3 regions of the Streptomyces violaceus genome follow, and region 2 is predicted to be linked to each of the others. Evidence: predicted binding sites of a transcription regulator. Region 2 holds the regulator's gene; each other region holds the start of a gene.
The links. The regulator HrcA, encoded in region 2, represses chaperone genes, less so after heat shock. The targets are predictions, from matches to a motif close to TTNGCACTCNGNNNNNCNGAGTGCNAA.

Region 1: groES (co-chaperone GroES) is a predicted target of HrcA. The motif match lies at 2,058-2,084, and genes of this name have one in related genera.
Region 3: groL (chaperonin GroEL) is a predicted target of HrcA. The motif match lies at 2,025-2,051, and genes of this name have one in related genera.

The regions. Positions count from the first base shown of each region.
Region 1 covers NZ_CP107911.1:3,499,442-3,503,157, reverse strand. The annotation lists gene OG542_RS15530 (THUMP-like domain-containing protein) at 1-258, opposite strand, end outside; gene OG542_RS15525 (polysaccharide deacetylase family protein) at 434-1,312, shown strand; gene OG542_RS15520 (polysaccharide deacetylase family protein) at 1,345-2,025, shown strand; gene groES (co-chaperone GroES) at 2,231-2,539, shown strand; gene groL (chaperonin GroEL) at 2,661-3,716, shown strand, end outside.
Region 2 covers NZ_CP107911.1:6,036,055-6,039,770, reverse strand. The annotation lists gene dnaJ (molecular chaperone DnaJ) at 165-1,301, opposite strand; gene hrcA (heat-inducible transcriptional repressor HrcA) at 1,301-2,317, opposite strand; gene OG542_RS27195 (MBL fold metallo-hydrolase) at 2,489-3,220, shown strand; gene OG542_RS27190 (DUF3097 domain-containing protein) at 3,252-3,716, shown strand, end outside.
Region 3 covers NZ_CP107911.1:4,941,443-4,945,158, reverse strand. The annotation lists gene OG542_RS22380 (NADH:flavin oxidoreductase) at 1-58, opposite strand, end outside; gene groL (chaperonin GroEL) at 238-1,863, opposite strand; gene OG542_RS22370 (cold-shock protein) at 2,196-2,399, opposite strand; gene OG542_RS22365 (ubiquitin-like small modifier protein 1) at 2,848-3,123, opposite strand; gene thrC (threonine synthase) at 3,227-3,716, opposite strand, start outside.

The DNA.
Region 1 (3,716 bases), 2.5 Mb from region 2:
ATACGCCGCCACACTCGCCCGGGTCGACTGCTCCACCCCGTTCGGCGTGAAGAACATCCGCCCCGCGTCCTCGGCCCCGAACTTCACCGCCGCCCGCTGCCGCAGCCGCGCCTGGCCCAGCGCCGCCGACACCAGCTCGGCGGGATGCTCCCGGCGCAGCCGCGTCGCCACGGCCAGCTCCCGCGCCGGGTCGGTGTCCCGCACCTCGTCGAGGAGGGCGCGGCCTTCGGGGGTGAGGAGAGGGGCGAGGTCGTTCACCGCATCATTGTCGGCCACGGAGCGGCGGGGGCGGCGGGCCGGGGCGGATGTGGGCCAGTCGGAGGACGGTGGGCCGTCGGCCGCGGTGTCGGGGCGGGTTCACAGGGGTGGGCTGCGAGGATCCGGCATCATGCGAGCAGTCGTACAAAATGACAAAAGGCGGGCAATTGGCGGCGTGCGCATCGGCCTCGTCGTGCTCGCCCTCGCTGCCATCGCGTCGGGCTGCGCGCAGGCGGACGCCGGCCAGGTCGTGCCGGCCGGCGGTCAGCAGCCCCTCGAGGCGCCCCCGGCCCGCGCGCTCGACTCCTACGCCACCAAGCTGCGCGCCGCGCACGCCGCCCGCATCGCCGCGGCGCACCGCTGGGGGCTGCGAAGGGTCCCGCTGGTGGCCCCGCCGGCCCCCGGGAAGAAGCCCAGGATCAGGACCCGCAAGGGCTTCGAGGTGGACGGCCACCGGGAGCTGGATCTTCCGCCCGTCTTCACCACGGTCCCCACCCGGGACAAGGTCGTCTTCCTCACCATCGACGACGGCGCCGAGAAGGACCCGGCGTTCCTGCGGATGATGAGCGACCTGGACGTCCCGTACACCGCCTTCCTCAGCGGCTACCTGGTGAAGGACGACGACCGCTACTTCCGGCAGATGCAGGCCAGGGGCGCGGTCCTGAACAACCACACCCTCTGGCACCGCTACATGCCGGGTCTGCCGTACCGCGCGCAGCGGCGCGAGATCTGCGGCATGCAGCGCTTCATCGAAAGGCGCTACGGCACCCGCCCCACCCTCTTCCGCCCGCCCTTCGGCAGCTACGACAGGGCGACGCTGCGCGCCGCCAAGGCCTGCGGCATCGAGTACGCCCCCCTCTGGAACGCGGAGGTCTTCGCCGACCACTGGGAGTACCGCGAGCCGGACCGGAGGCTGCGCCCGGGCGACATCGTCCTCACCCACTTCCGGGGCCGCGAGCAGTGGAAGGGCGCGATGCCCGACATGATCCGCCGCTTCCTGAACAAGGTCACGGCCGAGGGATACGCGGTGGGGCGGCTGGAGGACTACCTGTGAGGCGGCTGCCGGCCGCCGCGCTGTGTGCGGGCATGCTCCTGCTGGCCGGGTGCGCCGGGACGGCGGGGGAGCGGGCGGGGCCCGCCGACGGCCGCGCCCAGGACCCGGTGTACGAGGCGACCCGCAGGCTCCCGCCCGTCGTGGACCGGGTCCGCACCCGCGACCCGGTCGTCTTCCTGACCTACGACGACGGCGCCGAACGCGACCCCGGCTTCGCCGGCCTCGTCAGCGAACGGCGGCTCCCGGTCAGCCTGTTCCTCACGGACAGCGTCGCGGGCCCCGGATACGGCCACCTGGCCCGGCTGCGCGCGGTCGGCGCGTCCCTCCAGAACCACACCCTCGACCACCCGGCCCTGCGCGGCCTGCCCTACGCCGGCCAGCGCGCCGAGATCTGCGGCCAGCAGCACAAACTCCGCTCCCGCTTCGGCATCCGCCCCCACCTCTTCCGCCCGCCCTACGGCACGTACGACACGACGACCCTGCGCGCCGCCGCCGACTGCGGCATCAGGGCGGTCGTCCTCTGGCGGGCGTCCCTGTCCGCCGACGGCGAACTGACGTACCCCCACGGCGAGCCGGGCCTTCGTCCCGGCGACATCATCTCCGTGCCGTCGGCCCGGACGGAGTCCATGTCGCCGACTGCGCGGACCGTGCGGCTGCTGAGGGAGATCGAGGGGCAGGGGCTGCGGGTGGGGCGGCTGGAGGACTACCTCTGACACGAACTCCCCGGCCGACGCGCCGCCCGCAATTGGCACTCCGCTTGACCGAGTGCTAATCACGGTCATAGTCTCAGGTCTGGCACTCCCCACTGGAGAGTGCCAACACAGCGACGGGCAGGTCCGGCACCCGCGACGACGGATCGACCTGGTCGCCACCTCAGACAGTTAACCCCGTGAGATCTCCGAAGGGGGAGGTCGGATCGTGACGACCACCAGCTCCAAGGTTGCCATCAAGCCGCTCGAGGACCGCATTGTGGTCCAGCCGCTCGACGCCGAGCAGACCACCGCCTCTGGCCTGGTCATCCCGGACACCGCCAAGGAGAAGCCCCAGGAGGGCGTCGTCCTGGCCGTGGGCCCGGGCCGCTTCGAGGACGGTAACCGTCTTCCGCTCGACGTCTCCGTCGGCGATGTCGTGCTCTACAGCAAGTACGGCGGCACCGAGGTGAAGTACAACGGCGAGGAGTACCTCGTCCTCTCGGCCCGCGACGTGCTCGCGATCGTCGAGAAGTAATTCACCCGGCATTACCAGCATTGCAGTGAACTGCGCCCCTGGCCCCCGCGATCTTATGAAGCCGGGCGTCGGGGGCGCGGTTCGTTTCACCCACGTTTTCCGAGAGGGCTGAACCGCTCCCATGGCGAAGATCCTGAAGTTCGACGAGGACGCCCGTCGCGCCCTCGAGCGCGGCGTCAACAAGCTTGCCGACACGGTCAAGGTGACGATCGGCCCCAAGGGCCGCAACGTCGTCATCGACAAGAAGTTCGGCGCCCCCACCATCACCAACGACGGTGTGACCATCGCCCGCGAGGTCGAGGTCGAGGACCCGTACGAGAACCTCGGTGCCCAGCTGGTCAAGGAGGTGGCGACCAAGACCAACGACATCGCGGGTGACGGTACGACCACCGCGACCGTGCTCGCCCAGGCGCTCGTGCGCGAGGGCCTGAAGAACGTCGCCGCCGGTGCCTCCCCGGCCGCCCTGAAGAAGGGCATCGACGCCGCGGTCAAGGCCGTGTCCGAGGAGCTCCTCGCGACCGCCCGCCCGATCGACGAGAAGTCCGACATCGCCGCCGTCGCCGGTCTGTCCGCCCAGGACCAGCAGGTCGGCGAGCTCATCGCCGAGGCGATGGACAAGGTCGGCAAGGACGGTGTCATCACCGTCGAGGAGTCCAACACCTTCGGTCTGGAGCTGGACTTCACCGAGGGCATGGCCTTCGACAAGGGCTACCTGTCGCCGTACTTCGTGACGGACCAGGAGCGCATGGAAGCCGTCCTGGACGACCCGTACATCCTCATCACGCAGGGCAAGATCTCCGCCATCGCGGACCTGCTGCCGCTGCTGGAGAAGGTCATCCAGGCCAACGCCTCCAAGCCGCTGCTGATCATCGCCGAGGACGTCGACGGCGAGGCGCTGTCCACCCTCGTCGTGAACAAGATCCGCGGCACCTTCAACGCCGTCGCGGTGAAGGCCCCCGGCTTCGGCGACCGCCGCAAGGCGATGCTGCAGGACCTCGCGGTCCTCACCGGCGCCACGGTCGTCTCCGAGGAGGTCGGCCTCAAGCTCGACCAGGTCGGTCTGGACGTCCTCGGCTCCGCCCGCCGCATCACCGTCACCAAGGACGACACCACGGTCGTCGACGGCGCCGGCAACAAGGACGACGTGCAGGGCCGCGTCGCCCAGATCAAGGCCGAG
Region 2 (3,716 bases):
CATCCGGGGGCAGTCCCCCGGCCCCTCAACCGCAGCCGGACCACCCGCCTCGGCGCGCGTTGAACACATCCTTCAGCCGCGAGAACAACCCCTGCTGCCCCGGCTGACTGTGCCTGCCCGGGGGCCCGCCCCCCGGACTCCCAGCAGCAGCCGGACCACCCGCCTCAGCGCCCGTTGAACGCGTCCTTGAGCCGCGAGAACAACCCTTGCTGCCCCGGCTGGAACTGCCCCGTAGGCCGCTCCTCGCCCCGCAGCTTGGCCAGCTCGCGCAGCAGCCGCTCCTGCTCGGGGTCGAGCTTCGTCGGGGTCTGGACCTCGACGTGGACGATGAGGTCGCCGCGTCCGCCGCCCCGCAGGTGCGTGATGCCCCGGCCGTGCAGCGGGATCGACTGGCCGGACTGGGTGCCCGGGCGGATGTCGACCTCCTCCATGCCGTCCAGCGTCTCCAGCGGCACCTTCGTGCCGAGGCACGCGGCCGTCATGGGGATCGTCACCGTGCAGTGCAGGTCGTCGCCGCGCCGCTGGAAGGTGGAGTGCGGAAGTTCGTGGATCTCGACGTAGAGGTCACCGGCGGGACCGCCACCGGGCCCGACCTCGCCTTCGCCGGCGAGCTGGATGCGCGTGCCGTTGTCGACACCGGCGGGGATCTTCACGGTCAGGGTCCGCCGGGAGCGCACGCGGCCGTCACCGGCGCACTCCGGGCACGGCGTCGGCACCACGGTCCCGAAGCCCTGGCACTGCGGGCAGGGCCGGGACGTCATGACCTGGCCGAGGAACGACCGGGTGACCTGCGACACCTCACCGCGACCGCGGCACATGTCACACGTCTGCGCACTCGTCCCCGGCGCGGCACCCTCGCCGCTGCAGGTGTTGCAGACGACGGCCGTGTCGACCTGGATGTCCTTCGTCGTACCGAAGGCGGCCTCGTCGAGCTCGATCTCGATACGGATCATCGCGTCCTGGCCGCGGCGGGTGCGCGAGCGCGGACCGCGCTGCGACGCCGTGCCGAAGAACGCGTCCATGATGTCGGAGAAGTTCCCGAAGCCTCCGGCTCCGAAGCCGCCCGCACCGCCGCCGGCGGCCTGCGAGAGCGGGTCGCCGCCGAGGTCGTAGACCTGCTTCTTCTGCGGGTCCGACAACACCTCGTAAGCGGCGTTGATCTCCTTGAACCGCTCCTGGGTCTTCGGATCGGGGTTGACGTCCGGGTGCAGCTCGCGTGCGAGCCGCCGGAAGGCCTTCTTGATCTCTTCCTGCGACGCGTCGCGGCGCACGCCGAGTACGGCGTAGTAGTCCGTGGCCACTACGACTCCGCCAGGATCTGTCCGACGTACCGTGCCACTGCGCGTACCGCTCCCATCGTTCCCGGGTAGTCCATGCGGGTCGGTCCGACCACGCCGAGCTTGGCGACTGCCTCGCCGCCCGAACCGTAGCCGACCGACACGACGGACGTGGAGTTGAGTCCTTCGTGGGCGTTCTCATGACCGATACGTACGGTCACGCCCGGATCCTTCGCCTCGCCGAGCAGCTTGAGGAGCACGACCTGCTCCTCAAGCGCCTCCAGCACCGGCCGGATCACCAGGGGAAAGTCATGCCCGAAGCGGGTGAGGTTGGAGGTGCCGCCGATCATCAGCCGCTCCTCGTTCTCCTCGACGAGCGTCTCCAGAAGCGTGGAGAGCACCATGGAAACCGTACCCCGGTCCTCGTGCTCGAACGCCTCCGCCAGATCCTCCACCAAACTCGGCACATCCGCGAAACGGCGGTTCGCGACACGGCTGTTGAGCCGGGCGCGCAGATCCGCGAGCGAGGCCTCGCCGAAGGGCGCCGGGCAGTCGACCACACGCTGCTCGACCCGGCCGGTGTCCGTGATCAGCACGAGCATCAGCCGCGCGGGCGCGAGGGAGAGCAACTCCACATGCCGCACGGTCGACCGGGTCAGCGACGGATACTGCACGACGGCGACCTGGCGCGTGAGCTGCGCGAGCAGCCGTACCGTACGCGCCACGACGTCGTCGAGGTCGACGGCGCCCTCGAGGAAGTTCTGGATCGCGCGCCGCTCGGGCGCGGTCATCGGCTTGACGCCGGCCAGCTTGTCCACGAACAGCCGGTAGCCCTTGTCGGTGGGGATGCGCCCGGCACTGGTGTGCGGCTGGGCGATGTACCCCTCGTCCTCGAGGGCCGCCATGTCGTTGCGGACGGTGGCCGGGGAGACGCCGAGGCTGTGCCGCTCGGTGAGGGCCTTGGAGCCGACGGGCTCCTCGGTGCCGACATAGTCCTGGACGATGGCGCGCAGCACCTGAAGCCTGCGTTCACTGAGCATCGCGCACACCTCCAGATGTCGTCCGCCTGCTGCCCTGTCTGTCCGGCCTGGCACTCTGCGCGTGCGAGTGCCAGCATTCCCCGGCCCAGTGTACGGCGGTGGGGTGCACCCCCGGCAAGGCTGGTCGTGCGCTGTCGTGCTCAGAACGAGTGTCACCGCTAGCGTCGCCGTATGAACGTGACTTGGGAAGAGCTCGGGTGGGAGCGGGTGGCCGCCGGTGTGGGGCGGTGCCGGCTGCCGGTGTGGGACTGCACGATCGGGCTCGTCGCCGGCGAGGGCGCGGTCCTCATGATCGACGCGGGGTCCAGCCTCGCCGAGGGCGCGAAACTGGACGCGCAGGCACGGGCACTCACCGGTCACCGTGTGACACATCTCGCGCTGACCCACCCACACTTCGACCATGTCTTCGGCGCCGCGGCGCTCTCGGACACCGAGGTGTTCGGCGCGGTGGGCGTGGACGCGCTGCTGACACGGGTGCGGGACCGCGAGGAACTGCGCGAGGACGGGGTGCGCCAGGGCCTGGCGGCGTCCACGGCCGAGGAGGCGGCGGAGCGGCTGGTCCCGCCCGGCCACCTGGTCTCCGGCGAGTGGACGCTCGACCTGGGCGGCGGCCGCCAGGTGCTGCTGGCGAACGTCGGCCCGGGGCACACCGCGCACGACCTGGCGGTGCTGGTGCCCGGTGATCCGGAGGTGGTGTTCTGCGGGGACCTGGTCGAGGAGTCCGGAGAGCCCCAGGCGGGGCCGGACGCGGTGCCGTCCCACTGGCCTGCCGCCCTCGACCGGCTGCTCGACCTGGGTGGCGAGGACGCACTGTACGTGCCCGGTCACGGAGCGGTGGTGGACGCGGCGTTCGTCCGGGCCCAGCGGGACGCGCTGGCGGCGCGTTTCGGCGTGTCGCGGTGATCGCCGTACGCCTTCTCCTATCGTCATTCGAATGCGCCAGTACTCTCCGGACCTGACTCCGCCGTGGAAGAAGCCGAAGCCGGTGCCCGAGGTTCCGGCGGAGCCGGGCCTGGTGGTCGAGGAGCCCGGAAGCGGCTTCTGCGGCGCGGTGATCCGGTGTGAGGCGGGCACGGTGACGCTGGAGGACCGCTTCGGCAAGCACCGTGTGTTCCCCATGGAGCCGCGCGGCTTCCTGCTGGAGGGCAGGGCGGTGACGCTGGTCCGCCCGTCGTCCGGCCCCGCCCGCCCCACGCACACCGCCTCAGGTTCGGTGGCCGTCCCCGGCGCACGTGCGCGTGTGGCCCGCGCGGGCCGCATCTACGTCGAGGGCCGGCACGACGCCGAGCTGGTCGAGAAGGTGTGGGGCGACGACCTGCGCATCGAGGGCGTGGTCGTGGAGTACCTGGAGGGCGTCGACGACCTGCCGTCGATCGTCGAGTCCTTCGCCCCCGGCCCG
Region 3 (3,716 bases), 1.1 Mb from region 2:
GCATGACGGGCCGGGACAGGATTTCGGCCGCGCGGGAGGCGGAGGCGGCGACGGTCACGTGGGGACTCCTTGGATACCAGACAGTATGTGCATGCGCATGGGACGTAGGCGTCAACGGCCTGGCCCGCACACGGCATCCCGTCCGCGCTGTGATCCCGAACACGCCCGAGGGCGGCACCCCCTGTTTCCAGGGGGTGCCGCCCTCGGTACTGAAGGACGGTGATCGACCAGGGTCGATCAGAAGTCCATGTCACCGCCCGGCATGCCGCCGCCGGCCGGGGCAGCGCCCGCCTTCTCCGGCTTGTCGGCGATGACGGCCTCGGTGGTGAGGAACAGCGCGGCGATGGAGGCGGCGTTCTGCAGCGCGGAACGGGTCACCTTCGCCGGGTCGATGATGCCCTCGGCGATCATGTCGACGTACTCACCGGTCGCGGCGTTCAGGCCGTGGCCGACCTGGAGGTTGCGGACCTTCTCCACGACGACGCCGCCCTCGAGACCACCGTTGACGGCGATCTGCTTCAGCGGGGCCTCGAGCGCGAGCTTCACGGCGTTGGCGCCGGTCGCCTCGTCACCCTCGAGGTCCAGCTTCTCGAAGACGCTGGAGGCCTGGATGAGGGCCACGCCACCACCGGCGACGATGCCCTCCTCGACGGCCGCCTTGGCGTTGCGCACGGCGTCCTCGATGCGGTGCTTGCGCTCCTTGAGCTCCACCTCGGTGGCGGCACCGGCCTTGATGACGGCCACGCCGCCGGCGAGCTTCGCCAGGCGCTCCTGGAGCTTCTCGCGGTCGTAGTCCGAGTCGCTGTTCTCGATCTCGGCGCGGATCTGGTTGACCCGGCCCTGGACCTGGTCGGCGGAGCCGGCACCGTCGACGATGGTGGTCTCGTCCTTGGTGATGACGACCTTGCGGGCCTTGCCCAGCAGGTCGACCGTGGCGTTCTCCAGCTTGAGGCCGACCTCCTCGGAGATCACCTCGCCGCCGGTGAGGATGCCGATGTCCTGCAGCATCGCCTTGCGGCGGTCACCGAAGCCCGGGGCCTTGACGGCGACGGACTTGAAGGTGCCACGGATCTTGTTGACGACCAGGGTCGACAGGGCCTCGCCCTCGACGTCCTCGGCGATGATCAGCAGCGGCTTGCCCGACTGCATGACCTTCTCCAGGAGCGGGAGCAGGTCCTTGACGTTGGAGATCTTGGAGTTCGCGATCAGGATGTACGGGTCGTCGAGGACGGCCTCCATACGCTCCATGTCGGTCGCGAAGTACGCCGAGATGTAGCCCTTGTCGAAGCGCATACCCTCGGTGAGCTCCAGCTCCAGACCGAAGGTCTGGGACTCCTCGACGGTGATGACGCCTTCCTTGCCGACCTTGTCCATGGCCTCGGCGATGAGCTCGCCGATCTGGGTGTCGGCGGCGGAGATGGAGGCCGTGGAAGCGATCTGCTCCTTGGTCTCGACGTCCTTCGCCTGCTCCAGCAGGGCGGCGGAGACGGCCTCGACGGCGCGCTCGATACCGCGCTTGAGGGCCATCGGGTTGGCGCCGGCGGCTACGTTGCGCAGGCCCTCCTTGACCAGGGCCTGGGCGAGAACGGTCGCGGTGGTCGTACCGTCACCGGCGACGTCGTCCGTCTTCTTGGCGACTTCCTTGACCAGCTCGGCGCCGATCTTCTCGTACGGGTCCTCGAGCTCGATCTCCTTGGCGATGGAGACACCATCGTTGGTGATCGTGGGGGCGCCCCACTTCTTCTCGAGGACGACGTTGCGGCCCTTGGGGCCGAGCGTCACCTTCACGGCGTCCGCGAGCTGGTTCATGCCGCGCTCGAGGCCGCGCCGCGCCTCCTCGTCGAACGCGATGATCTTGGCCATGTGAAGTGGTCCCTCCAGGACTGGGGGTGATTACTTCGGACCGCGCCCGCGCCCGCGACGGACGGCTCGCCAGCCTCGTGGTTCCTTCCCACCCGGCCTGCGGGCCTCACCGACCCGGTCCTTACGTTGTCACTCTCACCTTCAGAGTGCTAACGCAATGATTAGCACTCGGGCATGGCGAGTGCAAGCGCCTCCCGGGGATCGGGCAGGGCCGTCAGCCGCCCGCGAACACCGCCGGGCGGGCCCTTCGAGCAGGCCGAAGGGCCCGCACCCCGGGGGGTACGGGCCCTTCAGAGAAGACCTGCCGCTTGCGGTTTGTCGTGGTCGCGCGTTCAGGCAGCGACGCGAACCATGTCGGCCTGTGGACCCTTCTGGCCCTGCGAGATCTCGAACTCGACCCGCTGACCCTCTTCAAGGGTGCGGTAGCCGTCCATCTGAATCGCGCTGTAGTGGACGAAAACATCCGCACCACCGTCGACCGCGATGAAGCCGTACCCCTTCTCCGCGTTGAACCACTTGACGGTGCCCTGAGCCATGCCTAACTCCCCTATTACTGGCCCTTGCACAGACCCGCACTTCGCGGATCCGGGTCAGACCTCACCCCCCACGGATTGGGGGCGTGCGCCGGAACGCGTCGACCGCGGCCGAATGTATCTGTCCAACTGCCCTCTGCAACAGGTCAATCGGACGAGAATTCTGGACGCGCAGGATCCGGAATGTGGGGAGAATTCGCCTGACTTCAGGGCAAGTCGGGCCACGCAAAGGGAACAAAAGCCACAAAAGACGCACACACTTTGGCTACATCTTGTCGGGCGCGCGGCAGGAATTCAGGGTGCCCGATCAGGGGATCGGGATCGCGTTCCCCAACTGTACCGCGCTCAACCACACAGAATTGCCCCCTCCGTTTCTCTCACGGAGGGGGCAATTCGATGAACTCTCAGTGACGGCCGTTACCGATGGTAATAATCAAGCCGGTCGACCGGTTCAGCCGCCGGCGACGGCCGGAATGATCGACACACCGGCACCGTCCGGCGTCGCCGTCTCAAGACCCTGCTCGAACCGCACGTCGTCGTCATTGACGTACACGTTGACGAACCGGCGCAGCTTGCCCTGGTCGTCCAGCACCCGGGCGGCGATCCCGGTGTGGTTCTTCTCCAGATCGGAGATGACCTCCCCGAGGGTCGCCCCCTCGGCAGTCACCTCGGCCTTGCCGCCGGTGTAGGTACGCAGGATGGTCGGGATGCGAACGGTGACGCTCATCGGAATATGACCTCCGGTTTCGATTGAAGCTACGGCTGGGGCGCGTCCCAAGGGGCGCGGGGAACTGCGCGACCAGCCCCCACGGGCCCGCAGCAAGCAACGGTCAGGCGAGCCCGGCATCCCGGAACGAATCCAGGTTGGGCCGAATGGTCGCGGTGAGCCCCGTGCCCGCCACCGCGTCCAGCGTCTTCAGACCATCGCCCGTGTTCAGGACAACCGTGGTCTTGGCAGGGTCGAGCAGCCCGCTCTCCAGCAGCTTCTTCGCCACGCCCACCGTCACACCACCGGCGGTCTCCGCGAAGACACCCTCGGTCCGCGCGAGCAGCTTGATCGCCTCGACGACCTGCTCGTCGTTCACGTCCTCCACCGCACCACCCGTACGGCGGGCGATGTCGAGCACGTACGGACCGTCCGCCGGGTTGCCGATCGCCAGCGACTTGGCGATGGTGTCCGGCTTCTGGGGACGTACGACGTCATGGCCGGCCTTGTACGCCGTCGACACCGGCGAGCAGCCCTCGGCCTGCGCGCCGAAGATCTTGTACGGCTTGTCCTCGACCAGACCGAGCTTGATCAGCTCCTGCAGACCCTTGTCG